Regions from separate parts of the Exiguobacterium sp. MH3 genome, predicted to be linked through region 1. Evidence: riboswitches for the same ligand, from Rfam matches in the RefSeq annotation. Region 1 holds a riboswitch; each other region holds the start of a gene.
What was found. Region 1 has a riboswitch for S-adenosylmethionine ahead of U719_RS15920 (amino acid permease). Riboswitches for the same ligand answer to the same signal wherever they lie in the genome.
Positions count from the first base shown of each region.

Region 1 (10,221 bases):
TCCCCGAATCGGGCGACAAGCGTCATGGCGATTCGCTGCGCTCCCCCGGCGTCAGCAATCAGCTTTCCAAGCATGGCACCAAGACCAAAGATCAGTGCCAAGTGACCAAGCGTTCCTCCGATACCGGCTTCGATCGTCTTGACGATTTGATCGAGCGGCATGCCAAGCAAGAGTGCAACGCCAAAGGAAACGATGATGAGTGAGACGAATGTATTTAATTTCAACCCCATGATGAGAACGAGCAACGCGACAATCCCAATTCCTACGATGACTAAAGGCATGATGACTTCCCCCAAAAGATTAAGTTAGTTTTCTTCTTGAATCAAGCTCCGTTGATACGTAGCGATTCGTTTATGATCCTCAGACAATGTCCGCGCTAGACTAATGAAAATTGGTAAGAGCTGACGATATTCATGCATCGCTTCTTCATTTGGTATATGGCGATGCGTTTCCCCGATCATCTCAGAGACGACTTCGAACGAATCGACTTCCCCTGTCGCATACAGTCCGAGAATACAAGCACCAAGACATGAACTTTCAAAGCTTTCCGGAATGACGACTTCTGATTCAAAGATGTCCGCCATCATTTGGCGCCAGACTTCGGACCGGGCAAACCCACCTGTTGCCTGAATCCGTGTCACGGGACCGTCCATGCACTCGATTAGGGCGAGGAAGACGGTATAGAGATTGTAGATGACGCCTTCTAGTGCCGCCCGGATCATATGCTCTTTTTTGTGCGAAAGTGTCAAACCGAAGAACGAACCGCTGACATCCGGATTCCAGAGCGGCGCTCGTTCACCGGACAAGTAAGGATGGAACAATAGCCCGTCGGATCCAGGACGGACGCGTTCGGCAATCTTCGTCAAAACAGCGTACGGATCGATGCCAAGGCGTTTTGCTGTCTCGACTTCGGCTGAAGCGAGTTCGTCTCGGATCCACCGTAAGACCATTCCACCATTATTGACGGGTCCGCCGATGACCCAGTGGTCCTCGGTCAGCGCGTAACAGAACGTCCGTCCCTTTTCATCGGTCTGAGGACGATCAATGATTGTTCGGATGGCACCGCTCGTTCCGATCGTGATCGCAATTTCCCCTTTGCGAATCGCGTTGACACCTAAGTTAGAAAGGACACCGTCACTGGCACCGACTAGGAACGGCGTATCGGCGGAGAGTCCCATTTGTCGTGCGTAATCAGCGTTCAGTCCGGTACATGTCGTCGTCGTCGGTACGGGTTCCGATAAGTAGCTTGCATCGATCCCTGCGACGTGTAACGCGCCCGTATCCCAGCCTAATTCATGAATGTTGAAGAGACCGGTCGCTGAAGCGAGAGAGTGGTCGATGACATATCTGCCGAACAGTCTTTGGAACACGAATTCCTTGATCCCAACATATTTTTTCGTTTGAGCGTGGAGCTCCGGACGATCTTCGACGAGCCAACTGATTTTGCTGAGCGGTGACATCGGATGAATCGGTGTTCCGGTCCGGTGATAGATCGATAGACCATATTGTTCCTTGATCTTGTTCGACCATGCTTCACTCCGACTGTCTGCCCACGTGATGCAGGCAGTCAATGGTTGATGCTGTGCATCCATCGCGATCAAGCTGTGCATAGCACTACTGAACGCGACGAACTTCGGTGGCATGCTCGGATGACGTTTCGTGATCAAACGGATCGATTCGAGTACAGCATCAAAAATTTCTTCCGGATTCTGCTCTGCCGTCGAGCGGTTCGGTGTATGGAGCGGGTAACCGACGTTCGTTTGTCCGATGACCTCTCCTTTTGTCGTAAATAAGACCGCTTTCGTACTCGTCGTTCCGATATCGACGCCTAACATGTATTCAGTCATGTGAATCGACTCCTTTCGACATCATTTGTTGCGTTTTCCAGAGATCTTCGACTTCCTGGACGTCATCAAAGTTCTGATGTAAGGAAGCAACCATCCGTTCACGGTCCCCTGTCTCGATCGCTTCGATGTACAAGGCGTGGTTCGCGAGGATGCGTTCGAAGTCTTCGATGTCTTCCTCGAATCGTACCCGCATCGATAGGAGGATGAAACTTTCCATGACCGGTTTGAGATTTTGCCAAATCATGCTGACATATCCATGATCAATCGAGCGGATGATTGTTTCGTGAAACAGAACGTCCTGGAAGGAGAATTCATCGGCATCCTTGTATTTGATGGCAACTTTCATCATTTCGAGAATTTTACTGAGTTCACGGACGAGTTCTGCCCGTTCGATTTTGACGAGTCGTTCGAAGACGAATGTTTCGATGAGCAACCGGACATCATAGATTTCCTGAATGTCGCGCTCAGACAAACCGACGACGACCGCTCCCATTCGTTCGAGACGAATCAATTGTTCGGATGCAAGGACCTTTAACGCATCACGGACGGGCGAGCGACTGACTGAAAAATCAGAGGCTAATTTGTTTTCGGATAAAATGGTACCGCTTTCAATCTTTCCTGAAATGATGCGCATCCGTAGCTCGTGTGCGACACGATCTCCAGCGGAAGCTTTTGCTAACCACTTCAAGGGGTATAACAGTTCTGACATGGAATCACCTGATTTCTAAAGTGAGTATACTTGTATACAAGTTAGTATAAACGTTTTTTTCTAAAATGCAAACGCTTAACTTACATTTTAGTGATTCAAGCAGGAATCAGGAAAATGGTTTCCGATATGTTAGGGTGAAGGAGTAAGTAACGAATCGATTAGTTAAAAAGGAGGTAATGCATATGCATGTTTTAGTCGTAGGTGCCGGAGCAGTTGGAGGTTATTTCGGGGGACGTCTTGCTGAGCAAGGGGAACAGGTGACATTCCTTGTTCGTCCGAAGCGCTATGAACAATTACAAAAGACAGGGTTACAGATCACTAGTCCTCATGGTGATGTTATGATCACGCCTCAGTTAGTGACACGAGACATGCGACTGAATCACACATTTGATGTCGTCTTACTTTCGACGAAAGCCTATCACTTGGATGATGTCCTACAGGATCTTGCGCCATTTGTTTCGAGCGAGACGTACATCATTCCTTTGTTGAACGGCATGCAGCATATACGACGGTTAACAGAAGTCTTCGGAGAAGATCGAGTACTGGGCGGACTTTGCTTCATTGAATCGACGCTTGATGCAGAAGGGCGTATTATACAGACAAGCCCGTCGCATCGGCTATTGTTTGGTTCACGAACCGGTAAACCAACAGCGCGTTTAGAGGAGATTGCAACACGTTTTGCGAAAGCGAAGGCACCGATGGCGTACTCGATGCATATCATGGATGACATGTGGCAAAAGTACCTCTTCATTTCGACATTTGCGGGCGTGACGACACTATTTCGCTCTGCCATCGGTCCAATTCGCAAGGACCCAATTGGTCATCAAATGATTCAAGACGTCATGAAGGAAGCGAAGCAAGCGATGGAAGAACAAGGCGCAGTCTTTAATGACGATGTAGAAGCGGTCTTGCTGAAGCAGATGCATGCAATGGAAGACACGATGAAATCGTCAATGTTACGGGACATGGAAAAGGGTCAGCCCGTCGAAGTGAAACATTTCTTTAGTACGTTGCTCGAAACACGCTCTTCACGTCATCTTCAACTGATTGAATCTAATTTATGGATCTATCAAAAAAATCGGGAAATGCCTGTTGACTGAATTATCTGCATTCTGATATGGTTAGGAACAATTACATACTTATCCAGAGAGGTGGAGGGACTGGCCCTATGAAACCTCAGCAACAGGTCGAAAGATACTGTGCTAATTCCTGCGGGTGCTGCACCCGATCGATAAGATTTCCGAATTGTCGACCGACGCATCCGTGAGGATGCGTTTTTTGTTTGAAATAGGTGGAACGAGGAGGAAATGGATTCATGAAAACGAGCGGAGCATTTCGACGCAAGATGGAATCACGTCATCTGATCATGCTGTCGTTAGGTGGTGTCATTGGAACAGGATTATTTTTAAGTACAGGTTATACGTTGGAACAAGCAGGACGTGTCGGAACGATTTTATCGTATTTGATCGGAGCCGTCGTCGTTTACTTAGTCATGTTAAGTCTCGGTGAACTCGCCGTGCACATGCCGGAAACCGGATCATTCCATAAGTACGCAACGAAGTACATTGGACCTGGCACCGGTTATACAGTAGCCTGGCTCTACTGGCTGACGTGGACGGTCGCCCTTGGTTCAGAATTCACGGCAGCAGGCATTTTGATGCAACGTTGGTTTCCATCGATTCCGGTTTGGGTGTTCAGTGCCTTATTCGCTGCGATGATCCTTGGTATCAACGTCTTGAAGGTTCGCGTGTTCGCTGAAGTCGAGTTTTGGTTCTCCGCCATTAAGGTCGTGACGATCATTGCGTTCATTTTACTTGGTGCGGGAGCGATCGTCGGCTTCATTCCACTGCAAGATGGTAGCCCAGCCCCATTCTTTTCTTCCTTAACGGAAGGTGGATTATTCCCAAATGGTGCTTTCGTCATCTTCATGACGATGCTTGCCGTGAATTTTGCTTACTCGGGAACGGAACTGATCGGTGTCGCAGCGGGTGAAGCAGTCGATCCGAAACGGACGATTCCGCTTGCGATCCGGACGACGATCTTGCGACTCGTCCTCTTCTTCGTCGGTACGATCATCGTGTTAGCCGTCTTATTGCCAACGGATGGGAAAGGTGTACTCGAAAGTCCGTTCGTCGCCGTGTTCGAACGGATCGGAATTCCCTACGCAGCAGACGTGATGAACTTCGTCATTTTGACAGCGATTTTGTCGGCAGCGAACTCTGGACTTTACGCCGCCTCTCGGATGCTCTGGTCGCTTGCGAACGAACGTATGATTCCACGCTTCTTCGCCCAAGTGACACCAAGTGGGGTTCCACTTCGAGCTGTATTGTTCAGCATGCTTGGCGGAGGACTTGCCTTGCTGTCTAGCATCTATGCAGCAGGGAGTGTCTATATCGCGCTCGTCTCGATTTCCGGTCTCGCTGTCGTCGTCGTTTGGATGAGTATCAGCATTGCTCAGTATCGCTTCCGGAAACAATTTCTCCGCGAAGGGCATACGGTCGACGAATTGGTCTATCGCACACCACTCTTTCCATTCGTGCCAATCGCCGCTTTCGTCGTCTGTTTGATTTCCCTGATTGGTATCGGATTTGATCCGACACAACGAATCGCCTTGTACTGTGGTATTCCATTCATCGTGATCTGTTATGTCGTACATGCGTTCACGAATTCTTCTCAGAAACGGAGTGTTGAAGATGTCCCGAATCAAAAATCCAGTTGATCAACGATTACAGGAAGTTCCCTTTCTCATTTTAGATGGTGCCCTTGCAACCGAACTTGAACAGAAGGGATTCGACCTGAACGATCCGCTTTGGTCAGCACGTCTCTTAATCGAAGCACCGGAACAAATCGAACACGTCCATCGTGACTACTTTGAAGTAGGTGCTGATGTTGCCATCACTTCAAGCTATCAAGCAAGTATCGAAGGGTTCAAGCAACGTCATATCACGACAGAGGAAGCACAGGCGCTGATTCGACAAACGGTCACCTTGGCGCAAAACGCACGCACGCGTAGCGGAAAGCGTGACGCATTAATCGCAGGATCAGTGGGTCCTTATGGTGCCTACTTAGCAGATGGTTCTGAGTATCGCGGTCATTATGGGGTGTCAGCAGATGTGCTAGAAGCCTTCCACAGACCACGGATCGAAGCATTGATTGAAGCGGGGGCTGATCTGCTGGCATTTGAGACGATTCCGTCGCTCGAGGAAGCTGTCGTGTTGTTCCGGATTCTCGAAGCGTATCCGGAAGTGTCTGCTTGGCTGACGTTCTCGCTTCAAGATGCGACACACATTAGTGAAGGAACGGCACTTGCGACGTGTATTGAAACGGTCGGACAACATCCACAGCTCGCAGCAATCGGTGCAAATTGTTTTCCGGCATCTTACGCGACCGACTTTATCCGTCACGTCAAGGCGTTGACGGATGTGCCAATCATCGTCTATCCGAACTCTGGTGAGGTCTATGATCCGGTCGCAAAAACGTGGTCAGGTACGAATCAGTGTACATCGTTCCAAACCGTCGCGAAGACATGGTATGAGGCAGGGGCACGATTGATCGGTGGTTGTTGCCGAACGTCACCTGAACATATCGCACAAATTCGTTCGGTTTGTCAGGTTTCTCATACATCATGAATAATGATGAAAAAACGGACGCGAAATCGATTGATTTCGCGTCCGTTCCTTTAAATGGTGTGATTTCGTTACCGCTCGCGCAAGGCACGGTTGAATTGTTGCAATAGACGTCCAAAATCTTCGGCATCATCCGATGGCCAGTCCGTCAGTAGACGTTCGATGCTCGCGAGGCGCGCTGTCCGGTAAATCGTGAGCTCTTCTTGTCCTTTATCCGTAATATGATAGAAGAAGGCACGACCATCTGTCGGATCTTTTACTTTTTCAACGAGTTGCTTCTGATCGAGTGCCGCTGCTTGGCGACTGACGGTTGAGACATCCAACTGAAGTTCGCGGGCAAGTGTTTTGACACCGACGTTGCCGGAATCTGCTAATTGTCGCAGTAAGAGATAAGAAGCACGATCCAAATTACGATTGTCTGCCGTCGCTGTCGTTAAGCGCCGGATCAGAATCGCTAACTCCAATTCAATGGTTTCAAGTGATTGTTGAGACATCGGGTATCTCCCCTTTCGAAAAAGTCTCTCTGTCCCTCATGATTACCCAATGTGGATAAGCTGTCAATGCGAAAAGCAGGAGGCTTGACAGAGTTGTAGTTGTATTATACAATCATTTTTGTTCTTTTAATTGTATCATACAACTTTCGTAGATGAGAAACGAACGACAAAGGAGAATTCAGATGAAAGCTTATGAGTCGATGAAACAAGAGGTCATCACGGTAAACGATACAGATCTGATTCGTACGGTCATCGAACGATTCATTCAATCTGGTATTAGCGGCGTACCTGTCATCAACGCCGAGCAGGAGGTCGTCGGGTATATCAGTGATGGAGATATCATGCGCGCAATTGGAAAACACAAGGACATCATCGTCGATACATTCTTATACGTAGATGTCATCAAAGGAGACGAAGAAGGTTATGAAGATCGGATTCGTCACATCTTGAATCGACGTGTCATGGAACTGGCACGTCGAAAAGTCGTAACAGCGGACGCTGATACAGAAATGGAAGAGATTGCAGCAACGCTCGGCGCAAAACGGATTAAAAAGCTTCCGATTCTGAAAGCAGGACGTCTTGTTGGGATCATTAGTCGAGGTGACGTCATCCGCCATTCGTTTAAACAGTTCATGTAACACATTCAATAGAAAGAAGGGACACTATGGCACTTGCTGAAAAAACAACGACGCTTGAGCCGGAAACGGTATTAGCAGAAAGCAAACATGGATTATTCCATCAACCGGTTGCTGTCTGGGCGGTCTTTTTCGCCAGTATCACAGCATTCATGGGAATGGGGCTCGTCAATCCCGTCTTACCGACGATTGCCGAGAATTTAGAAGCATCAAAAAGTGAAGTAACGCTCTTATTTACAAGTTATAACGCCGTCATGGCATTCGCGATGTTAATTACAGGCGCGATCTCATCACGGATTGGTCAAAAAGGAACATTGATGCTCGGGATTGCCGTCATCGCAACCGTTGCTGGTTTTGCTTCACAAGCAGACAGCATTTGGACGCTCGTCGCGTTACGCGGTGGATGGGGACTTGGGAACGCTTTGTTCGTCGCAACCGCACTTGCTGCGATTGTTTCGCTGTCGTCAGGCGGAACAGCAAAAGCCATCATTTTGTATGAAGCAGCCGTTGGTCTTGGGATTTCGATTGGACCACTGTTAGGCGGAACGCTCGGTTCAATCACATGGCGCGCGCCATTCATGGGTGTTGCAACAATCATGGTCATCGCGTTCCTCGTCTTGCTCTTCTTGATGCCAAAACCAGCAGCATCTGCTGCACCGAAACAGAAGTTATCATTAAAAGCACCGTTTCAAGCGATGAAGCATCGTTCACTCTTGACGCTCGGGATCGTAGCGGCACTTTATAACGTGGGGTTCTTTACGATCATGGCCTATGCACCATTCGTCATGAAACTACCAGCGCAAGGACTCGGATTCGTTTTCCTCGGCTGGGGAATGTTGCTTGCGATCACATCGGTCTTAACGGCTCCGAAACTGAAACAATGGTTCGGAACAATCAAAGCGATGGTCATGATGTTGATCACATTCGCAATCTTGCTTCTATTAATGGGGATCTTCACGGAAACACCAGCCGTCGTCATCGTCTGTGTCATCTTGGCGGGAGCCGTGCTTGGGAATAACAACACGCTCATCACGACCGCTGTCATGGACGCAGCACCTGTCGAACGTTCGACAGCATCTGCGGCATACAGTTTCCTACGTTTTCTCGGGGCAGCCATCGCGCCATTCATGGCCGGTAAATTGGCTGAAATCTTCAACGCAAACTTACCGTTTTATGTCGGAAGTGGCTTTGTCCTCTTATCCGTCATCATCATCGGGGTCAATCTCAAACACATTCGCCATATCGATCGGACAGAAGGCGGACATTAATTTCAAAAAACAGCCGAAGCGAATCCGCTTCGGCTGTTTTTGATTGAAATCAAGACGGGTACATGTCTTTTAACGTGCGGATTGAGTGCTCAATCATTTCCCGAAGGACGTTTAAATCGATGTCAGTCAGTCGTTTTACGTAGAGGCAGGACTTGCCGCGTCGATACGTACCGAGAGTGGCAAGCAGTCGTTCCGATACATCGTCTTCACCAAGCGCGAGGTAAAGGACGAGGTTCGTCTTGCGCGGAGAAAAGCCGACATAAAAGCTGTCGCCCTCGTGACCAGAGGCATAGCGATAATGATAGGCACCAAAACCAATCAAGGAAGACCCCCAAATGACGGCTTCGTATCCCGTGACATCTTCGAAGAACTGACGTAACGTGATACCATCTGCTTGACGTAATGGCGGTTCGACTTGTGCCAGAAAAGCATCAACGGACTGTTCGGTAGGACCTGTTTTTGGCGTATCAGACATAAGCAGACTCCTTTCGGATGAAGAAGATATCGGTTACTTTCGAGAAAGACTAGTAAATATCCTGTAACTCAGAGGTGGAAATCGAATGAAGCATCGCATCGTGTTTCGAGGAGAAGAAAGCAGTCTATCGTGGGACATCTTACACGTATATCCAAAGCAAGAGGAACTAATGATTCAGATGACGGAACAAGATAGTGCACACGAGTTTTCAGTTACATTTAATCAATATGACGCGTTCATCCGTAACTTTGCTCGCGTCCATGAGTCGTTACACGGTGAAGTCGTATTCGAACAGGGCGTGATACGTCTCCGTTTACGATATGACCGGCTTGGTCGTGTCTTCATCAGTTGGTCTGATGGGCAAACAAGTCAAGAATTTCGTAGTGATCAAAGTTATTTAAGTGAGGCGTTGGCACAGCTTGGTGTGTACTAAACTAAACACAGTAAAAGTAGAAGGGACGACTTTGGGTATTGCACCCGAAAGTCGTCCCTTCTTTTATTTAGTGTGATGGAAGAGGTTGATGTAATGGTGTGTTGATCAAGTTGAAGCAAAACGCAATCGTTTGTTCATATTCGGATAACGGAATCGACTCATCGACCTGATGCGCAAGACGGAAATCATGGAAAGAAGCAATCGCAATCGGGAATGCTTTTTTTGCTTGGCTGAACATCGCACCATCCGTTCCGCCTGGGATGGCGATTTTTCGCGGTGTCACGCCGCTGACCTGCTCCATCGTATCCGCGACCTGTTGCAAGAAAGGCGCTTGTTCATCGGTTTCACAGGAAGGAATATCCTTGATGACGGTTACGCTCATGTCAAAGTCAGGATCTTCGGCAACAAGTCGACGCTCCATATCCGTAAAGGCAGCAAGAACATCCGCTCGACCGAATCCAGGAATCGTCCGAATATCCATATAGAACGAGGCTTGACTCGGAACGACGTTCGGTCCTTCGCCTCCTTTTATGGATGTGATTGACGCGACGACCGGACCGAGTGCTGGGTGATGATTCGTCGTGATCGAGAAGCGTTCCGACTTCACTTCCTGGATGACACGATATACGTCATCAATCGCATTACGTCCGAGTTGTGGAGCAGAACTGTGCGCACTTTTTCCGCGGCACGTCACTTCAATCCCAACGACCCCTTTTTGTGCATACCCAATCATC
Region 1 covers NC_022794.1:3,066,433-3,076,653, reverse strand. Annotated here, with positions in the region: gene U719_RS15940 (GntP family permease) at 1-281, opposite strand, end outside; gene gntK (gluconokinase) at 306-1,847, opposite strand; gene U719_RS15930 (GntR family transcriptional regulator) at 1,840-2,556, opposite strand; gene U719_RS15925 (ketopantoate reductase family protein) at 2,739-3,656, shown strand; SAM riboswitch class I at 3,693-3,794, shown strand; gene U719_RS15920 (amino acid permease) at 3,872-5,275, shown strand; gene mmuM (homocysteine S-methyltransferase) at 5,250-6,185, shown strand; gene U719_RS15910 (MarR family winged helix-turn-helix transcriptional regulator) at 6,254-6,676, opposite strand; gene U719_RS15905 (CBS domain-containing protein) at 6,859-7,314, shown strand; gene U719_RS15900 (MFS transporter) at 7,341-8,579, shown strand; gene U719_RS15895 (DUF1801 domain-containing protein) at 8,629-9,054, opposite strand; gene U719_RS15890 (hypothetical protein) at 9,140-9,487, shown strand; gene U719_RS15885 (M20 family metallopeptidase) at 9,555-10,221, opposite strand, start outside.

Region 2 (10,221 bases), 720 kb from region 1:
AGCATGGGATCTCGTCATCGGCAAAGCAACACCAGAAACAGTCATCCCATTCGGAACAGTCTTGACGCTTGCAGCAACAGGTTCTGAGATGAACTCAGGATCCGTCATCACGAACTGGAAGACACAAGAGAAGTACGGTTGGGGTAGCCCGCTTACGTTCCCAACATTCTCAATCCTTGATCCGAAGTACACAGTCAGTGTGCCAAAAGATCAAACAATCTACGGTATCGTCGATATGATGAGCCACTGCCTCGAGCAATACTTCCACCCTGCGCATGCGCCGGTCCAAGAACGGATGACAGAAGGTGTCATGAAAGCAGTCGTCGAAGCAGCACCGAAACTCGTCAACGATCTCGAGAACGTTGAACTTCGTGGCACGATTCTCTTCGCTGGTACGATGGCGCTCAACGGTGTCCTTCAAATGGGCGCACGTGGCGACTGGGCATCACACAATATCGAGCACGCGGTTTCAGCTGTTCACGATATCCCGCACGCAGGTGGACTTGCGATCCTCTTCCCGAACTGGATGCGCCACGTACTCGACGAATCAAACGCACATCGTTTCGTCACACTCGGTGAGAACGTCTTTAACGTTGATACGGAAGGTAAATCAGAGATGGAAGCAGCACACGCGACAATCGACGCAATCAGTGCTTTCTGGACATCACTCGGTGCACCGAATCGTCTCGCTGATTACGACATCAAAGAAGATACAGTTGACGCAATCGTCAAGTCAGCAATGACACGCGGCGACTTCGGAAACTTCAAATCACTTGGAAACGAAGACGTTCGTCAAATCGTGACAGCTGCCCTATAACAATCTGTAACATTTGCTACTCATTTCACAAAAGACTTGAACGACCTTCCTTCTTGCGTTTTAATGAAAAGGAAGGTCGCATTTCGTTGCGAATGAATAAGGAGGACGATGGCATGTCAACAGTACGTTTTGATTATTCGAAAGCCCTACAATTCGTAGGTCAACATGAAGTAGATCATATGGCGGAAACGGTAAAGACGCTTCACCATGCGATTCATGCAGGAACAGGTGCAGGAAGTGATTTCTTAGGATGGGTAGATCTTCCGACGAATTACGATCAAGCGGAATTTGCACGCATCCAAGCGTCTGCAGAAAAAATCAAGTCGGATTCTGATGTGTTGTTAGTCGTCGGAATCGGCGGTTCGTATCTCGGAGCGCGCGCTGCGATCGAGATGCTCGGACACTCATTCCATAACTTGTTATCAAAAGAAGATCGCAAAGCACCACAAATCATCTATGCAGGTCATAATATCTCATCGACGTATCTGCACGATTTATTCGAAGTCCTCGAAGGAAAAGATGTATCGGTCAACATCATCTCGAAATCGGGTACGACGACAGAACCAGCAATTTCGTTCCGTCTCTTGAAATCGTTCATGGAAGAGAAATACGGTAAAGCAGAAGCCAAACACCGGATTTATGCAACGACGGATAAAGCGCGTGGTGCATTAAAAACACTCGCAGACTCTGAAGGATACGAGACATTCGTCATTCCGGATGATGTCGGCGGCCGTTTCTCTGTGTTGACACCGGTTGGTCTATTACCGATCGCAGCAGCTGGTATTTCAATCGAAGAGTTGATGCAAGGTGCCCGTGACGCGCAAGAGCGCTACGCGAGCGAAAACCTAGCTGACAACGAAGCGTATCAATACGCGGTCGTTCGAAATGCGCTCTATGCGAAAGGGAAGACGATCGAGCTTCTCGTCAACTACGAACCAGCACTTCATTATGTGTCAGAGTGGTGGAAACAATTATACGGCGAGTCAGAAGGAAAAGACTTCAAAGGGATCTTCCCAGCAGCAGTCGACTTCTCGACGGATCTTCACTCGATGGGACAATACGTCCAAGAAGGTCGTCGTGACCTGTTCGAGACAGTCATCAAAGTCGGTCAAGCACGTCATGCATTGACGATCGAAGAAGATGCTCAGGATCTCGATGGATTGAACTTCCTTGCAGGGAAGTCGATTCAATTCGTTAACGATAAAGCAGCAGAAGGTACGTTGCTTGCGCACACGGACGGACAAGTACCGAACTTGACAGTCGAACTTCCAGAGATGACACCGTATCACCTCGGATTCCTGTTCTACTTCTTCGAAAAAGCTTGTGCGATGAGTGGTTATCTCCTCGGAGTGAACCCATTTGATCAGCCAGGCGTCGAAGCGTACAAGAAAAACATGTTCGCTCTTCTTGGGAAACCAGGATTCGAAGCAGAAAAAGCAGAACTCGAAGCACGTTTGAAGTAATATGAAACGACAGTCGATCGTTCCCTAGTGGAACATCGGCTGTTTTTTTGTCTTTAGCGGATGATAGTAGGCTATCATTTTCCAGATTTACAGGTAATCCTAGCGTTTTCACTTTTAGAATACCCGTGAAACAGGTAAAGTGAAGTTAGAAGAAGAAATGAGGTGCACGTACGTGATTACATTCTTGGATTATTATCAAAATCAAGTGGAGTTAAGTTTTGATGACCATCCGTTCTCGGATCGTCCCTTGCACGTATGGGTCATTGCCGTGTACGAAGGAAAATGGTTGCTGACCCATCATAAGCAACGTGGTTATGAATTTCCTGGTGGAAAGGTTGAACCAGGGGAAACGGCGGAAGAAGCTGCACGTCGTGAAGTGATGGAAGAGACAGGTGGGGAAATCGATTCCCTCTCATATGTCGGGCAGTATCGGGTTGCTGGAAAAGGCGATACGATCATCAAAAACATCTACTTCGCGCAAATCGGATCATTGTCGTCTCATCTTGCCGTGGATGAAACGGACGGTGCTTTTCTATTCGAGGAACTCCCTGAACGTCTCGATACGAATCGACAATACAGTTTCATGATGAAGGACCGTGTCCTTCCGGAGACGCTCCGTGTACTTAGCGAACGCCGATTGGTTTGAACTTCCGCGGCAAGGTCCGTTTCGGACGTTTCGGATGTTTTATACCACAGCGGATGGAGAACGGGTCGGTGCCTATATCGTACTCCCGCAAGTTGCGAACGGTCAGGGAATTCTCTACTTGCGTGGTGGAACGCGTTCGATCGGAATGGTCCGACCGACTCGATTGCTCGCGTTCGCACAGGCAGGCTTTTTTGTCATGGCACCTTTCTATCGAGGGAATCTAGGCGGCACGGGAAAAGAAGACTTTGGACATCACGATATCGAAGACGCCTGCAGCGCCTTTGACTGGTTACAGCAACGTGTTTCGCATGTTCACGCATTTGGATTTTCACGTGGTGGACAGATGGCACTGCTCCTGGCGCATCACCGTCCAGTCGCTCGAACGGTTTCCTGGGCAGGGGTGACGGAGTTGACGTGGACGTATGAAGAGCAGAAGACGATGCAAAAGATGCTGCGGCGATACACGGGAGGTACACCAGATACGGTTCCTGATGAATACGCGGTTCGCTCGCCGCTCCATGTCGAACCTCAAGGTGAAGTGTTATTGATTCACGGTGCGTATGATGAGAACGTTCGTTTACGCCACGCGACGGCTTATGCCGCACGTTATTCCGAAAAAACGATGCTTCAGACTTATGCCTATGCCCATCAATTTCCGATTCATGACAAGTTGCGTGTGACGCGGAATGTGTTGAATTGGTTTGAGACTGGTATATGGAATCCGGATGAAAGGTGATAGTTCAAGCAGTACGACCAATGTCGTGCTGTTTTTTTGTGTTACGGAAAATGGCATAGAATTAAAAAATAAGAACATTGATATGTTGTAAAAAACAATAATCTCCTAAAAAGTAAACTTTGATATAATAGATGACATCTGAGAAGAATAGAGGGGGCATGAGAACGATGGATATCTTATTAGCACGTCAACCCATCGTTAATCGAGTAGGTTCGATTGATGCATTTGAACTATTGTATCGTTCGATTGAACAAATCAGTGTGTTTGATGGTGATTTAGCGACGATGGATGTTTTGACGAATACACTTGTTCATATGGGAGTAGATCATGTAGCAGAAGGCAAGAAGCTATTTGTTAATTTCACGGCAGAGCTGTTGAAAAGTGACTTGATTCATTATTTGGATCCAAGCCAATTCGTCATTGAAATTCTAGAAACAGTTGAGATCGATACAGAGATGCTGTCTGTTCTACATAGTTGGAAAGACGCGGGCTTTACGTTAGCACTCGATGATTTTGTGACGGATTTACTCCGACAGCATGGAGCGGAATTGTTTGAGTTGATCGATTTAATTAAAATCGACATCGAGACGATTTCCCCTCGCGAGCAAAGTGCTATCCTCCATATTGTCCGTCGCAATTATCCTCATATCCGAATGTTGGCTGAGCGTGTCGAAACGCACGAAGATCATACACGGTGTCTTGACATGGGATATGACTGGTTTCAGGGATATTTTTATGCTAAACCGATGTTGATGAAAGGAAAGGCGGTCCCACCGCAACTACCGGTTTTGTTAAAAATGTTGAAATGGCTCGATACGGATGAAAAGTACGATGAGGTCATTGATGAGATTGAAGCGAATCCCTATATTAGTATTCAAGTGTTACAGCTGATCAATTCTCCAGGAATGGGTTTACGCAATACTGTCAGTTCCGTTCGTCAAGCGATTTCACTGCTTGGCTTTTCGCAACTCAAAAGTTGGATTTCGTTGATTGTTTTACGTGAGATGAAGCTTGCTAGTCCTTATGAGTGGTCAAATGAGTTATTACGGTCCTCTTTACACTGTGCGAAGCTCTGTGAACTCTTTGCTACCGAAACCCGAACACTACAACCGGAGAGTGCTTACATGATTGGCTTGTTATCGCACATCGATGCGTTATTATCTGTTGATATTGACGATATCATCGATCAATTGCCACTCGAAGATTCTCTGAAGATTGTTCTACAAGGAAAGGATCATCCGTTTCGGGATTGTTTAGTGCTTGCGATTAGTGCAGATCGAGGTGATTTTGATCAGTTTGAACTGCTGAGTCAGCGTTTAAATGTATCACTTCCGCGAGCCTATGCATTACTGACGGAAAGTCAAGAGTGGCTCATGCAGCGAGAAAAACATATTCAAGAAGAGTCAGACTCGATCATATAACTAAAAAAGAGTTTGAAGACTTTTTTCTAGACATAAGACGACGTGTAATCATTCTCTTAACTGAGTAGGATTACACGTTTTTATTCGTCTCGAATCGCCTAATAGGAAGAATTTCTAAGGATTAAGGAGTAACTAAAAAATCTGAGTCCGTGAAGACCGGACTCAGATTTTTTAGTTACTTGATGTAAATTCGGTGTCTATCTTTTTGATGCAAGTCAGAAAACTCTACTTTATAGGCGCGGACCAGCTGACTTGATCGCATCCGTCGCACTCTCGAAACGAAGGAAATTGTTCTGGAATTTCTCAGCAAGCGAACGCGCTTGTGTGTCGTATTCGTCCGGATTCGACCAGACGCGTACCGGGTTGAGTAACTCACTTGGAACACCAGGAACTTCGAGCGGCATATGAAGTCCAAAGATCGGGTGTTCTTCTGTTGGAATCGTTGCAAGTGTGCCGTTAACGGCAGCGTTGACCATCGTCCGTGTATAAGATAGCTTCATGCGGCTACCTGTTCCGTAAGCACCGCCTGTCCAGCCCGTGTTGACGAGATAAACGGTAACACCATGACGATCAATCAATTCGCCGAGCATCGTCGCATACTTTTCAGGCATCAGTGGAAGGAATGGTGAACCGAAGCACGTCGAGAAGGTCGCTTCTGGTTCCGTGACCCCACGTTCTGTTCCAGCGAGTTTTGATGTATATCCTGATAGGAAGTGATACATCGCTTGTTCTTTCGTCAATTTGCTGATCGGAGGCAAGACGCCGTACGCATCAGCTGTCAAGAAGACAATCGTCTTCGGATGACCAGCGCGTGACGGAACAGCGATGTTATCGATTGCCGTAATCGGATAAGCAGCACGCGTATTTTCCGTCAACGATGTATCATCGTAATCAGGATGACGGGCTTCGTCGAGTACGACGTTCTCAAGGACGGTTCCGAAACGGATCGCGTCAAAGATTTGCGGTTCTTTTTCACGCGATAGATTGACCGTCTTCGCGTAACATCCGCCTTCGATGTTGAAGACACCATCGTGCGACCAACCATGCTCATCGTCACCGATCAATTGACGGCTATCATCGGCTGAAAGGGTGGTCTTACCAGTACCAGATAGACCGAAGAACAAGGCGACGTCGCCTTCGTGTCCGACGTTTGCCGAGCAGTGCATCGAAAGGACGTTTTCTTGTGGTAAGAGGTAGTTCATGACGGAAAAGATCGACTTTTTGATTTCTCCAGCGTATTCCGTTCCACCGATCAAGACGATTCGGTGTTCGAACGACATCGCGATGAACGTCTCGGAGTTCGTTCCGTCAACGGCAGGATCTGCTTTGAAATGTGGCGCGTAGACAACCGTGAACGGTTCGAAGGCAGCCACTTCAGGATACTCGCGTAAAAAGAGTTGTTTGGCAAACAGGTTATGCCAAGCATATTGTGTGAGCACACGGACCGGAAGGGTGAAGTGCGTATCTGCTCCAGCAGCAGCTTCTGTATAGTAGAGATGATCAGCTTCGTTCATGTAACGAAGAACCTTTTGCAACAATTGTTCAAATTTGTCTCCATCCATTGGTTGGTTGACATGACCCCAATCAATGTGAGACTCGCAGGAAGAATCACGGACGATGAACTTATCTTTTGGTGAACGACCTGTAAATTTCCCCGTTTCTACAGATAATGCGCCGTTCTCAGCAAGGACACCTTCTTCGTTTCGAATCGCATGTTCGACAAGTTCAGCAACAGATAGTTGTTTGAACACATGCTCTTTCTTGAGTAGTTCTTCGATATTCAGGACCGTCATCGGCATCCTGACCCCACCTTTCCCCTACGTTGGTTTTGGCTCACTGTATTTAGTATGACACATTTATTATATATGGCATACTAAAGAGAGAGCAATCATTTTCTAGTGCTGATTTCTATTTATCTGGAAACGCTTTCAGCATTAACAGTTTAACATCTCTTTCAAAAAGTTTCGACTAGAATTTGAAACCTTGCTTGACAGAGTAGTTACAACTTTATATCATGTAATTCGTAACGGATACTCTTATTCTGAGCAGGTGGAGGGAACAAGGCCCGAAGAAACCCGGCAACCGTCCTACATTAATTCACATATTAATGAGGGAAAAGGTGCTCTCCTGAAGCGAAGTAAACACTTCGAACGATAAGAGGGTAAAGGAAGAACGCACAACCTTTCCCTGACCATTTTTTGGACTTGGAAAGGTTTTTTTCATTTTACCGTCCCACTCAACTAGGGGAAATGAGTACACCGTCAAATTCTTTTTTGGGAGGGTCATACATGACAAACCTTAATCGCCGACTATTCACGTCGGAGTCAGTCACTGAAGGTCATCCAGATAAAATCTGTGACCAAATTTCGGATTCAATTCTTGATGCAATCCTCGCAGCGGATCCAAACGCGCGTGTTGCGGCAGAAACTTCTGTTACAACGGGTCTCGTTCTCGTTGCAGGTGAGATCACGACATCCACTTACGTCGACATTCCAAAAGTCGTTCGTGAAACGATTCGTGAGATCGGTTATACACGCGCGAAATACGGTTTCGACGCGGACACATGTGCTGTATTGACATCAATCGATGAGCAATCAGCAGACATCGCTCTTGGTGTAGACCAAGCGCTTGAAGCACGTGAAGGTAGCATGTCTGATGCAGAAATCGATGCAATCGGTGCAGGAGACCAAGGTCTCATGTTCGGTTACGCAACGAAAGAAACACCAGAACTCATGCCACTTCCAATCTCGCTTTCACACCGTCTCGCACGCCGTTTGGCAGAAGTGCGTAAAAACGGTCAACTCGACTACCTTCGTCCGGACGGAAAAACACAAGTCACGGTCGAATACAACGAGAACAACGAGCCGGTTCGTGTCGATACGATCGTCATCTCGACACAACACGCGGAAGAAGTTACGCTTGAGCAAATTCAAGCTGACTTGAAAGAACACGTCATCACACCGGTCATCCCGGCTGAATACATCGACGCAGCAACGAAATTCTTCATCAATCCAACTGGTCGTTTCGTCATCGGCGGACCACAAGGAGATGCTGGATTGACGGGTCGTAAGATCATCGTTGATACGTATGGTGGATACGCACGCCACGGCGGTGGAGCATTTTCTGGTAAAGATCCAACAAAAGTCGACCGTTCAGCTGCATACGCAGCACGTTACGTCGCGAAGAACCTCGTTGCTGCAGGTCTTGCAGACAAAGCAGAAGTTCAACTCGCGTACGCAATCGGTGTCGCGCACCCGGTATCAATCGCGGTTGATACATTCGGTACAGGAAAACTTCCTGAAGCACAACTCGTCGAATTGGTTGCTGAAAACTTCGATCTTCGTCCGGCTGGAATCATCAACATGCTTGATCTCCGTCGTCCGATCTATCGTCAAACAGCTGCATACGGTCACTTCGGTCGTACAGATGTTGAGCTTCCATGGGAGCAAACAGATAAAGCAGCAGTTCTTGAAGAACAGGCAAAACGTTTCGCATAATCAAAAAGTCCGAGAACCCTACGCGGGTTTTCGGACTTTTTTGTTTACGTGGAACTTTGCAGGAAACGAATGTTTTTTCTAGAAGAGGGTAAAAGTACATGAGTCGATTCGTATGAATACAAAGGGGGGTTCCGATTATGGAAATACGCGAAGCTATTCCAGCCGATGCAGGACGTATTCATGACATTGCCGTCACATCCTGGTTGGATACGTACGCAGAAATCTATTCCGAGCGCTCGAAAGCGCATTTCGTGCAGGAAGCGTATCCGCAAGAGGAGGTTGTTCGTGCGATTCGGACGGCAGAAGAAGCACGGGGAGAGTATTTTTATGTCGGAATCATCGATGAGGAAATCGTCGGTTTCATTCATGCTGTTGATGTTGAGGGAACGTGGGAAATCATTCGTCTGTACGTCTTACCGAAATATCAGCAAAACGGAATCGGACGACGATTGATCCGTGAACTCGAACGACAAGGAGCCGTCCCACTCGAAGTATATGTGGAGGCACGTAACTATAAAGCGCGTCAGTTCTTGACCTCATTCGGTTTTGAAGAACTCAGTGAGATGACGGAAGAAGTCTTTGGGCAAGTAGAATCTGTCATTCGCCTTCGCCATGTCGCCTCGTGAAATCCGTCTTGGGACGGTTTTGTGTGCGTTTGAAATAAGGTATCGTAAATAGGAAGTATGAAGTGAAGAGGTGAGTTTGTGGTTGAACAACCAACAGGAATCATCGTATTAGTCTATCCGTTACAACTGCGTGCCCGTCCGAGTGAAGCTTTGATTCGGGTACTCGAACGAGAGTATGAAGTATTGCTCGTCGACGCCCCACGTCGTATCTCGTTTGAAGAACATGGTCAACTGTTAAAAGAAGCATTACGTGAAGCCGGGAAACGCAAGCTACCGATTCATATCGTCGCCTGTAGCATGGGCGCACTCGTCGTCAATCGTCTGTTGCAAGAATATGAATTACCGGTAGCAAGCCTTGCATTCATTTCACCGTTGTTTGATTGGCACCCTTCGAAACAACTCGGAGGCGTCAAACAAGTCTTCGCAAGTGCGTTCGATCGTTTCCGGCCCGATGCGCCACTCGGTACGTTGCCGTTTGGTCAAAGTACGGAAGATACCGTTCGCATCGGTGAACTGACCTATGCACAGTACCGGGAAATCGAAGAAGAGATCGTCGTACATGACGAGGAACGAAAAAAACTGCCGCGTGTGAACTTGGCTTGTTTTTATGCACCGGACGATCAGTTCGCAGACGTCAAGCTGACACTTGAAGTATGCCGGAAAATGGGTGGCGATCAGATTTACTTACAACGTCTACTCGGTTTTCCGCATTTTAGTTTCGAACGGTTGAACACACGGTTTGCAGAAAAATTAATGTTGTTCTTTAAGCTTGTTGAAGAATGAAATCACAAAAGTGATGCCTCTAAAAAAGGGGCATCACTTTTTTGTGCCCATCATCCGCGTACTTTTTTCTCGATCGCGATGATGAACGGGGGATGATTTTGTTGGTTCAAGAAGCGATACTGGAGAACGGCATAATCTTGCTGATCAAGGGCTGTGACGTAATCGAGGACAGCGTCACGTTCTCGTTTTCCTTCCAAGTGACCGTGATAGACGACGAGGACGACAAGACCGC
Region 2 covers NC_022794.1:2,342,816-2,353,036, reverse strand. Annotated here, with positions in the region: gene U719_RS12380 (iron-containing alcohol dehydrogenase) at 1-817, shown strand, start outside; gene U719_RS12375 (glucose-6-phosphate isomerase) at 931-2,280, shown strand; gene ytkD (RNA deprotection pyrophosphohydrolase) at 2,453-2,926, shown strand; gene U719_RS12365 (S9 family peptidase) at 2,898-3,662, shown strand; gene U719_RS12360 (EAL and HDOD domain-containing protein) at 3,830-5,083, shown strand; gene pckA (phosphoenolpyruvate carboxykinase (ATP)) at 5,314-6,882, opposite strand; SAM riboswitch class I at 7,117-7,243, shown strand; gene metK (methionine adenosyltransferase) at 7,372-8,580, shown strand; gene U719_RS12345 (GNAT family N-acetyltransferase) at 8,718-9,206, shown strand; gene U719_RS12340 (serine aminopeptidase domain-containing protein) at 9,285-9,989, shown strand; gene U719_RS12335 (class I SAM-dependent methyltransferase) at 10,040-10,221, opposite strand, start outside.
Region 2: another riboswitch for S-adenosylmethionine. It lies ahead of metK (methionine adenosyltransferase); the one in region 1 lies ahead of U719_RS15920 (amino acid permease).

Region 3 (10,221 bases), 260 kb from region 1:
CTAACGTTTCCGTCAGGGTAAGGGAAGACCCGGCATTTCGCATAAGCTGCGAGATGTCGCGGCTTACCTCCCGCCTGAGGAAAGTGAGGATATGAACGTTGAGTGATAAATGAATCGTTATTTGACGATTACCGCGGACGCTGAACTTCTCCTGCTTGTCGGGTGACGTACCGACGCGGTAGAAAACGCGTCGAAAAGATATACCAGGCATTGCCGAAGCCAGGCACGATGAACGTTTTCCCCTTCATATAGCCGCGGTAGGCGATGCGCGCAACCGTCGGAGCATCCATGACACCAGGTCGCAAGAACAAACGCGACTGTTCAAGGTTTGCTGCTGATTCGAAGCCGGTATGGGTCGCGCCTGGACAGACAACGCTAACTTGGATACCGTCTTGTGCGAGTTCTTCCGTCAATCCTTCCGAGAAATGAAGGACGTAGGCCTTTGTTGCGTAATAAACACTCAGCCATGGACCCCCTTCAAACGCAGCCGTTGATGCGAGATGGACGATACGTCCTTTGATTCCCTGTGCTTTCATGCGAGAGGCATAGACCTTCGTCACGTGTGTTAATGCTTCGATATTCAAGGCAATCATCCGGGACTCGTCTTCGAACGAGGTCTCAAGGAAAGAACCAAAGACGCCGATCCCGGCGTTGTTGATGACGCAGTCGACCGGAATCTGTTCCGTTGCCCGAAATAGTGCGAGACGATGCGTCGGCTGCGTTAAGTCATACGGAAAGACGGTTGCCGTTCCCCCGAGTCGCTCGACATGGAACTTCGTTTCGAAGAGTGCTGTCGCATCGCGTCCGACGAGCAAGACGTGATCCCCTTGCTTGGCATGCAGATAAGCAAATTCACGACCAAGACCTCTTGAAGCACCTGTGATTAAGACATGCATCCGATTTCCTCCTCCTGTAATCGATTCGATGAAAAAAAGCGATCGAGCCAATGCTCAACCGCTTTGAGATGATGAATTATAGGTAAGATCCTGCGCCGACAAGGCGTGAACCCCAGTACCCTGATTTGAAGCTTGAGTATTTAACGCCACCTGTTTCTGAGTTGACCATGCTTGACTTGCTTGTTGCGATCCCAACGTGTTGAATGCCGCTACCGTGTGAGAAGAAGACAAGATCTCCTGGCTGTACTTTAGAAACGCTGACTTTCTTAGAAGAAGAATATTGTGAAGAAGACGTACGTGGTAATGTTTTACCAGCCGCTTTCTTGTAGACGTAGCTTGTGAAACCAGAGCAGTCGAATCCACGAGTCGTCGTTCCGCCCCATACATATGGTGTACCTTTATGTTTTGCTGCTTCGCTTAGGATTTTAGTCCGTTTAGAAGATGTGCTCGTTGTTTTTTTAGCGCTTGAAGATGATTTGTATGTCTTTGTGTATTGTGAGAAGACATAACGTGTTTTGCCGCCGTATGAGATTTTTGTCCAGCTGCCTGACTTGCCTTTATATGTAAAGACTTGACCAGCGTTGACTTTCCCGACGATGCTTGCTTTCGTAGAAGGTGCTGTCCGAACACGAAGACCGTTGTCCGTGATCTTGACTTTCGTGACTGTTGCTGCTTCAACTTTACCTGTACCCACTGATGTAAAACCTGAAACCACTAAGGCTGCTGTCGCGATCGATGCTAGAAAACGTTTCATGTTAAGAATTCCTCCGTTTAATGTAGTGTGTTGCGTCCGTAAGTTATATGATGAAATCATTAAGTGTTTGGTTAAGCAGTGAACCTTACAACTGTGTAAGAATTTTGTCTGCAGGAATATCTTAGCATGCGCACACTTGAAAACGTTTTTTCAGTTAGAAGACAAAACAGATGTTTTTGTAACATAACTGAAATAATATCCTTGAATATTACAAAGTAAGAAACGCAAAGGATTGTTGACGACGAATTCAAAAAAATATGATACCTTTAGTTCACGAATAAAATTACATACCTCCTGATGTATGTATGGAAGTATGCTGAATGCAGTTGAATTTATAAAGAATAGGTGAAGAACATGCCAACAACTGATAAAAAAGATAAACCAGAACGTTCCTATACACTGGCTCAATTGAGCCAACTGACATTAAAAGAACTTTATGAAATCGCAAAGACGAAAAATGTCCCACAATACCGGGAAGCCCGTAAACGCGAGTTGATGTTCAAGATTTTAAAAGCACAGGCTGAATCGACTGGTCTTTATTTCCTCGAAGGGGTACTCGAAGTCATCCCTGGCAATCCACAAATGCAAAACGATGGTGGCTTTGGCTTCCTTCGTCCTATCAATTATTCCCAATCCTCTGAAGATATTTATATCGCAGCATCTCAAATCCGACGCTTTAATCTACGTAATGGTGATGTCGTCACAGGTAAAGTCCGTCCACCGAAGGAAAACGAACGGTTCCAAGGGTTACTTAGCGTGGAAGCCGTTAACGGTGAAGCACCGGATACTGCCCGTAACCGTTTATTCTTCCCGGCACTGACACCAATTTATCCGGACCGATTGATGCGACTTGAGACAGAACCACGCCATCTATCCGTTCGTGTCATGGATATGATCGCACCGGTTGGATTTGGTCAACGTGGTTTGATCGTCGCACCGCCAAAAGCAGGGAAGACGTCACTCCTCAAAGAAATCGCAAACTCGATTCAGGAGAATCATCCGGATGTCGAACTAATCATTCTCTTGATTGATGAGCGACCTGAGGAAGTAACGGACATTGAGCGTTCGGTTCCAGGAGCAGACGTCGTCAGCTCGACGTTTGACGAAACACCGGACAACCACGTCCGAATTTCTGAACTGGTCCTCGAGCGGGCGATGCGGCTCGTCGAACACAAGAAGGATGTCGTCATCTTGATGGATTCGATCACGCGTCTAACACGGGCCTATAACTTAACGGTACCGCAAAGTGGTCGGACGCTCTCGGGCGGAATTGATCCGGCTGCGTTCCATAAGCCGAAACGGTTCTTTGGTGCAGCGCGAAACATCGAACACGGTGGTAGTTTGACGATTCTTGCGACAGCACTCGTCGAGACAGGATCGCGCATGGATGACGTCATCTATGAGGAATTCAAAGGAACCGGCAACATGGAACTGCATCTCGATCGTAAGTTGTCAGAGCGTCGAATCTTCCCAGCGATTGACATTCGGAAGTCCGGTACACGGAAGGAAGAACTGTTGCTTCCGAAAGAGCAGCTTGATGCGCTTTGGGCGATTCGCCGGACGATGAATGAGTCGAACGAGTTCGTCGATACGTTCCTGCGTAAGATTCGTGATACGAAAAATAATGAAGAATTTTTCGTCGTACTTGAGAAAGAACAGAAGAAGGCGGTCCGACGCGCGCCAGCTAAACCACGTACCGTCAAGAAGGAAACGACGACAGAAAAATAACTATTGCGACGCATAAAAAAATCGTTTAGTATAGGAAGGTAACTTACTCTGGCTCAGCAAATGAACCAGGGCGGAAGGAGAGAAATCAACCATGAAACAAGGAATTCACCCTAACTACAACAAAGTAGTATTTATGGATTCAACGACTGAGTACAAATTCTTAAGCGGTTCTACTCGTTCTTCGAACGAAACGATCACTTGGGAAGATGGTAACGAGTACCCACTCATCCGTGTGGATGTGTCTTCAGACTCGCACCCATTCTACACAGGTCGTCAAAAGTTCAACGCGGCAGATGGTCGTGTCGATCGCTTCAACAAAAAATACGGCCGCAAGTAATTACTTGTTGGTTCTTAAAAAAACAGCCTGCCTCCATTACGGAAGCAGGCTGTTTTTGTATAGACTGAATTGTGAACGATAAGTGAGATACGTCTTCAAGACGAACGAGAAGGCGATTCCGCCAGCAATCCCGATTAAATAGGGCATGACTTCCGGATGTGCCAAGACATAGTCCATGACTTTATGGAACGAGAGATGGCGGCCGACGAAGTAACCGGCACCTAAGAACACGCTGATCCAAATCAAGGCACCTGTATACGCATAACTCGCAAAAACGCGAAACGGCATTTTTGAGACGCCTGCAAAAAAGGCAGAGAGTTGGCGGAGACCAGGTATGTAGTAACCGATGATCAAGACCGATTTTCCGTAACGACGAAAACCGGCTTCAGCGGAAAGAATATGTTTTTCTGAGATACGCATTTTCGGTCCAACGCGGTGTAGTAGTGGCATACCGAGTTTTAATCCGAGTAAATAGCTGATCGTCATCCCGATGCAACTGCCGGCGTAAGCGGCGAGAATCGTACCGACGAGTGGTAGATTGCCTTGATGCATCCAAAATCCGGACAAAACGAGCAGGGTCTCATCAGGAACCGGCAATCCCACGATACCACCTGCGAGAAGGACGGAGAGACCAAGGGCACCATATTGGTGCAGGATGTCATGTAAGAGATGATGAATCGGGGACACCTTCTTTCGTGAGAATCTTCTTCTTCAGTGTACAGGAAATAGGGGGCAGTTGGAATGAAAGGACAAAAATTCTAGGGAAAGAAAAAATGAATTTTGATTTCCGGAAGTCAACCCTTTTTCTCGATACCGTTTCGGGCTATACTCGTTAAAGTGACTATTTTTAGAGGACGGTGTCGGACGATGATGCATGTAATAAATCAGTACGGCTGGATCGAAGTAATTTGTGGCAGTATGTTTTCCGGGAAATCGGAAGAGTTGATTCGTCGTGTCAGACGGGCGCAGTACGGCAAACTGCCCGTGCAAGTATTCAAGCCGGCAATCGACGACCGGTACCATGAAGAGCATGTTGTCTCTCACGTTGGCAACTCTGTCGTAGCGATTCCGATGGCGACGAGTCGTGATCTTTATGCGGCAGTAGCAGAAGAAACACAAATCGTCGGGATCGATGAAGTTCAATTCTTTGATGATGAGATCGTACAAGTCATCGAAGCACTCGCACAAGACGGAAAACGCGTCATTTGTGCAGGCCTTGATCAAGATTTCCGGGCAGAGCCATTTGGGAAAATGCCTGAATTACTGGCGCGCGCAGAATTCGTGACGAAACTACAAGCCATCTGTCTTTCGTGTGGGGATCCGGCTTCCCGGACACAACGTTTGATTGATGGGAAACCAGCCAACTATGATGATCCGATCATCCTAGTCGGAGCGTCGGAATCGTATGAGCCACGTTGCCGTCATTGCCATGAGGTACCTGGAAAACCGAAGCCGCTCCAATCGGTGCAGCACCAAGAAAATTAAAAAAAGACGTACCGATGATGGTCGTCCTTTGATGTAGCAGCTATTTGCTTCCATATGGAAACGAATAGCTGTTTTTTTGATTCAGCCTGTTTCTTGCGAAAACTGACACGATTGTTCGATAAAGCGAATCGTCTCACGAACAATCAAATCCTGATCATGATCGAGTGTCGCAACGTGATACGAGTTCAGTAAACAGTAGCTTCGTTTATCATTTGTTCCGATGTGCTGGTGCAGATAATCCGAGCTCGAAGGTGGAACGACGTGATCGGTCGCTGAGTAAAGAATCAATGTCGGTAGAAGGATCGATCCAAGGCGTCCTTTTGTTTCATCCATTAGGCGAACAAGTTCGAACGCACAACGGCTCGGAACAAGATCATAGATGATTTCAAAGGCTGCTCGCTTAATGTCCGGTGCGCCTTCCGGTAAATACTCTGGACCGTCCTCGAACGAAAGTGATTCATAGGATGGAACGGAGAGTGCGGCATTGATCGTAATGATGCCGGCAAACGGAATCCCGTCAGCGGCGAGCGACAGCGCAAGCGTCGCACCCATCGATTGACCGATGACGAAGACTTGATCGCATGTTTCTTGTAAACGTTCATAGCCGTCTTGCAGGCTTTGCTTCCAACATCGAGCAGTCGATTGTTCGAACTCGCGGACGTTCGTTCCATGTCCACGTAAGCGCGGGGCATAGACGGTAAAACCTTCAGCAGCGAATGCCTCACCGACGTCCCGGACACTTTGCGGAGTGGCGTTAAAACCATGACAGATTAGAATGCCGATCGATCCACCTTGAAAATAAAACGCTTCAGCACCAGTCAATACAGGATAGTTCATCATTACTATTTTTCCTCCATTCATGAAAAAAACTCGTCGACGTCACTGCTTGGACGCCCACGAGTTTTTCACCGTATCATCCAAAGCCGCGCTTTGCTGGTCGGAGCACCTTACAAATTGCAGGTTGCCGTGAAGTCATAGAGCCAGGTCTCTCGTTCACTCTTGATAAATATCATATTGGAATTGTCGGAATAATCATTGAAACGATGGTAGCACGACCAAAAATGACTTGTCAAATCTTTCTTGACGAATCGTGATCCGTTCATTAAGCTAATTCATAACTTGTAAATCCATCGATATGCGCCAAATGGATTATTTTTGCAAAGTTGGTTGACTTTTAAAGTTTCGACCCGTAATGTAAAAATTAGTTTTACGACATAAGCAACAACGCAACAACACACATACGAATTTCATACCGCAATACTTATCCAGAGAGGTGGAGGGACTGGCCCTACGAAACCTCGGCAACAGACTCATTATGAGCACTGTGCCAATTCCATCAGACAGATGTCTGAGAGATGAGTGGAGTGGATTCTGCCACTGTGCGGATCCAGGTCTCTTCTTGTTTCTCAAGAAGGGACCTTTTTTGTTGAATGAAGGGGGAAAACGGAATGATTGCATTTCATCAAGTCAAAAAAACGTACGTCACGAAAGATCAGACGATTGCAGCGCTCGACGGTGTCGACCTGACGATCGAGAAAGGCGAAATCTTTGGTGTCATCGGCTTTAGCGGTGCCGGGAAAAGTTCACTGCTCCGCTGTGTCAATCTGTTAGAACGACCGACGTCAGGAACGGTGACGGTCGATGGGGAAGATTTAACGCAACTGTCTCCGAAAAAATTACGCCAAGCAAAACAACGGATTGGAATGATCTTTCAGCACTTCAATCTATTGAATGCGAACACGGTCTTTACGAACGTTGCAAAACCACTCGTTCTCGCAGGCGTCAAGAAAGATGAGATTCGCCGTCGGGTGACGGAGTTGCTCGAATTCGTCGATCTCGCGGACAAGGCGGATCATTATCCAGATCAATTGTCGGGTGGGCAGAAACAGCGCGTTGGTATCGCCCGGGCACTCGCGACGCAACCTTCCGTCCTTTTATGTGACGAAGCGACGTCAGCACTTGATCCCCAGACGACACATCATATTCTTCAGTTATTAAAACGGATCAATGCAGAGTACGGGATCACGATTCTTTTGATTACCCACGAGATGGGCGTCATCCGGGAGATTTGCGATCGTGTAGCCGTCATCGAAGCTGGGAAGCTAATCGAGTCAGGAACGGTCTTTGATGTCTTTTCAAATCCGCAGACCGAGACGGCACGGAACTTTGTACGGTCCGTCATGCATGACGAGATTCCAGCGTCGATTCGTCAGTTGATCGAGTCGCGAAATGCGCATCCAATCTATAAGATTCACTTCCTTGGACATCACACCGGACAACCACTCTTGTCGCAAGTCGCAAAACGCTTCGACGTCGATGTCAATATCCTGCACGGTAGCATCACGGAGTTGCAGGAGACGCCGTTCGGCACATTACTCGTTGAACTGATCGGTGAGACGACAGAAGTGAAACGTGCCTTACACTACATCGATCAGGCACAGGTAACCGTTGAGGAGGTGCTCGCTGATGCTAGTTAACTACAGTGATATTTGGACAGCATTTTTGCAGACGATGACGATGGTATCCGTTTCGCTCTTGTTCTCGACCTTGATCGGCTTACCACTCGGTATCCTGCTTGTCGTCACGCGAAAAGGAGCGTTACTTGAAAATGTTCCGTTGTTCACGTTCTTCAACAGTATCGTCAATATTTTCCGCTCGATTCCGTTCATCATCTTACTCGTCGCGATCATCCCGTTGACGCGCTTGATCGTTCAGACATCGATCGGAACAGAAGCCGCAATCGTTCCGCTCGTCTTTTACGCTGCACCGTACATGGCGCGTCTGATCGAGAGTTCTTTACTCGAAGTCGATAAAGGCGTTCTTGAAGCAGCAGAAGCGATGGGCGCGACACCGTTTCAAACGATTTTCCGCTTCCTCCTACCGGAAGCACTCGGTTCACTCATCCTGAACTTAACGATCGCGACGGTCGGCTTGATCGGGGCATCGGCGATGGCAGGCGCCATCGGTGGTGGCGGTTTGGGTGACTTAGCAATTACTTACGGCTATCAACGGTTTGATACGAAAGTCATGATCATCACGGTCGGGATTCTCGTCATCTTAGTCCAAGGCTTACAGACGACAGGCAACATCGTCGCACGAAAAATCAGAAGACATTAATCAAGGGAGCGATTCAGCCATGAAAAAAGCAGTAGCAATTGGAGCAACACTCACGACGATTTTATTTGCCGGGTGCGCAGCATCAGGAGAAGACGAAAAGACGATCAAGCTCGGTGTCAGCGGTTCAGACACACAAGTTTGGGATTATGTCGCCAAAAAAGCAGAGAAGGAAGGCATCAAAATCGAACTCGTCAAGTTCTCCGATTATGTCCAGCCGAACATGGCACTGGCTGAGGGTGAGATCGACGCCAATGCCTTCCAGACGATTTCCTACTTCAACGCTTTCAAGAAAGAACATAACTTGAAGCTATCGCCGATTGCGACGACTGTCATCGCACCGATGGGGATCTACTCGGATAAATACAAGGATGTCAAAGATATTCCAAATGGCGGAAAAATCGCTGTTCCGAACGAAGCGACGAACATGGGACGCGCCCTCTTGTTACTGCAAGAAGCAGGTCTGATCAAGCTACCGGACGACTTCGATGGTAACGGTTCGGTCGATAAGATCGTCGAGAATCCGAAGAAGCTGAAAATCGTTCCGATCGTCGCCGGACAAACGCCACGCGTCTTACCGGACGTCGCGGCGTCTATCATCAACAATGGCATCGCGGTTGACGCTGGCTTCAACCCGATCAAGGACTCGATCGTTCATGAGAACGAGACAGCAAAACCATACATCAACATCATCGCGACACGGACGGAAGACAAGAACAAAAAAGAACTGAAAAAAATCGCATCGCTGTATCAACAAAAAGATGTCGCGGCCTTCATCAAAAAAGAATACAAAGGCAGTACGATCCCGACGTTCGTTCCACTGAGCGACATCGGCGAATAATTTCAAAAGGAGAGTGGACAGTATGACGACACCAGTACGCACGACATGGGTAGAGACGATTGAACAGGATATCGAACAAAAACGGGAATCGTATCTTGAGACAAGTCACCGGATTCATGCAACGCCGGAAATCGGGAACGAGGAATTCTTTGCTTCGCGGCTCCATGCGGAGCGTCTAACGGCGGAAGGTTTTACAGTAGAACTCGGCGTCGCGGGGCATGATACCGCGTTCTTCGCGAAGAAATCGAGCGACCGACCAGGCGCAACGATTGCCTTTCTTGCTGAATACGATGCGTTGCCGAGTATTGGTCACGCGTGCGGTCATAATATTATCGGCACGACGAGCGTCGCAGCGGCGATCGCGCTCAGTAAAGTGCTCGATGAAGTCGGCGGGAGTGTCGTTGTCCTTGGAACACCAGCCGAGGAAGGTGGACCGAACGGCAGTGCGAAAGGCAGTTTCGTCAAACATCAGTTACTCGAAGGAATCGATGCAGCCTTGATGGTCCATCCGTCGGGACAAACACGGATCACGGGTTCTTCCCTTGCGGTCGATCCACTCGACTTTGCCTTTACGGGTCGTCCGGCGCACGCAGCGGCGTCACCGGAAGAAGGCATCAACGCCCTCGACGCTGTCATTCAACTCTTCAATGGAATCAATGCCTTACGTCAGCAGTTACCAGACGATGTCCGGATCCACGGGATCATCACGCATGGAGGCGATGCGCCGAACATCATCCCGGAATACGCAAAAGCACGTTTCTTCATCCGGGCAACGACACGGGAACGATTGAATGCCGTCACGGAAAAAGTCAAAGCCGTCGCCCAAGGCGCGGCACTCGCGACTGGGGCGACGCTCGATGTCATCGCCTTCCAAAATGAAGTCGATAACCTCGTCTTCAACCGGACGTTCGACCGTCTGTTCCAAGAAGAAGCAGAGGCGCTCGGCGAAATCGTTCACTTGGACGAACGACCGGGTCTTGGTTCAACGGACGCCGGTAACATCAGTCAAGTCATCCCGACGATCCATCCGTATATCAAGATTGGACCAGATGATCTCGTCGCCCAT
Region 3 covers NC_022794.1:2,807,867-2,818,087, reverse strand. Annotated here, with positions in the region: gene U719_RS14555 (SDR family oxidoreductase) at 129-896, opposite strand; gene U719_RS14550 (C40 family peptidase) at 973-1,650, opposite strand; gene rho (transcription termination factor Rho) at 2,005-3,378, shown strand; gene U719_RS14540 (type B 50S ribosomal protein L31) at 3,470-3,715, shown strand; gene U719_RS14535 (DedA family protein) at 3,752-4,402, opposite strand; gene U719_RS14530 (thymidine kinase) at 4,586-5,200, shown strand; gene U719_RS14525 (carboxylesterase) at 5,282-6,040, opposite strand; SAM riboswitch class I at 6,108-6,209, opposite strand; SAM riboswitch class I at 6,459-6,562, shown strand; gene U719_RS14520 (methionine ABC transporter ATP-binding protein) at 6,649-7,677, shown strand; gene U719_RS14515 (methionine ABC transporter permease) at 7,667-8,317, shown strand; gene U719_RS14510 (MetQ/NlpA family ABC transporter substrate-binding protein) at 8,337-9,155, shown strand; gene U719_RS14505 (M20 family metallopeptidase) at 9,178-10,221, shown strand, end outside.
Region 3: another riboswitch for S-adenosylmethionine. It lies ahead of U719_RS14520 (methionine ABC transporter ATP-binding protein); the one in region 1 lies ahead of U719_RS15920 (amino acid permease).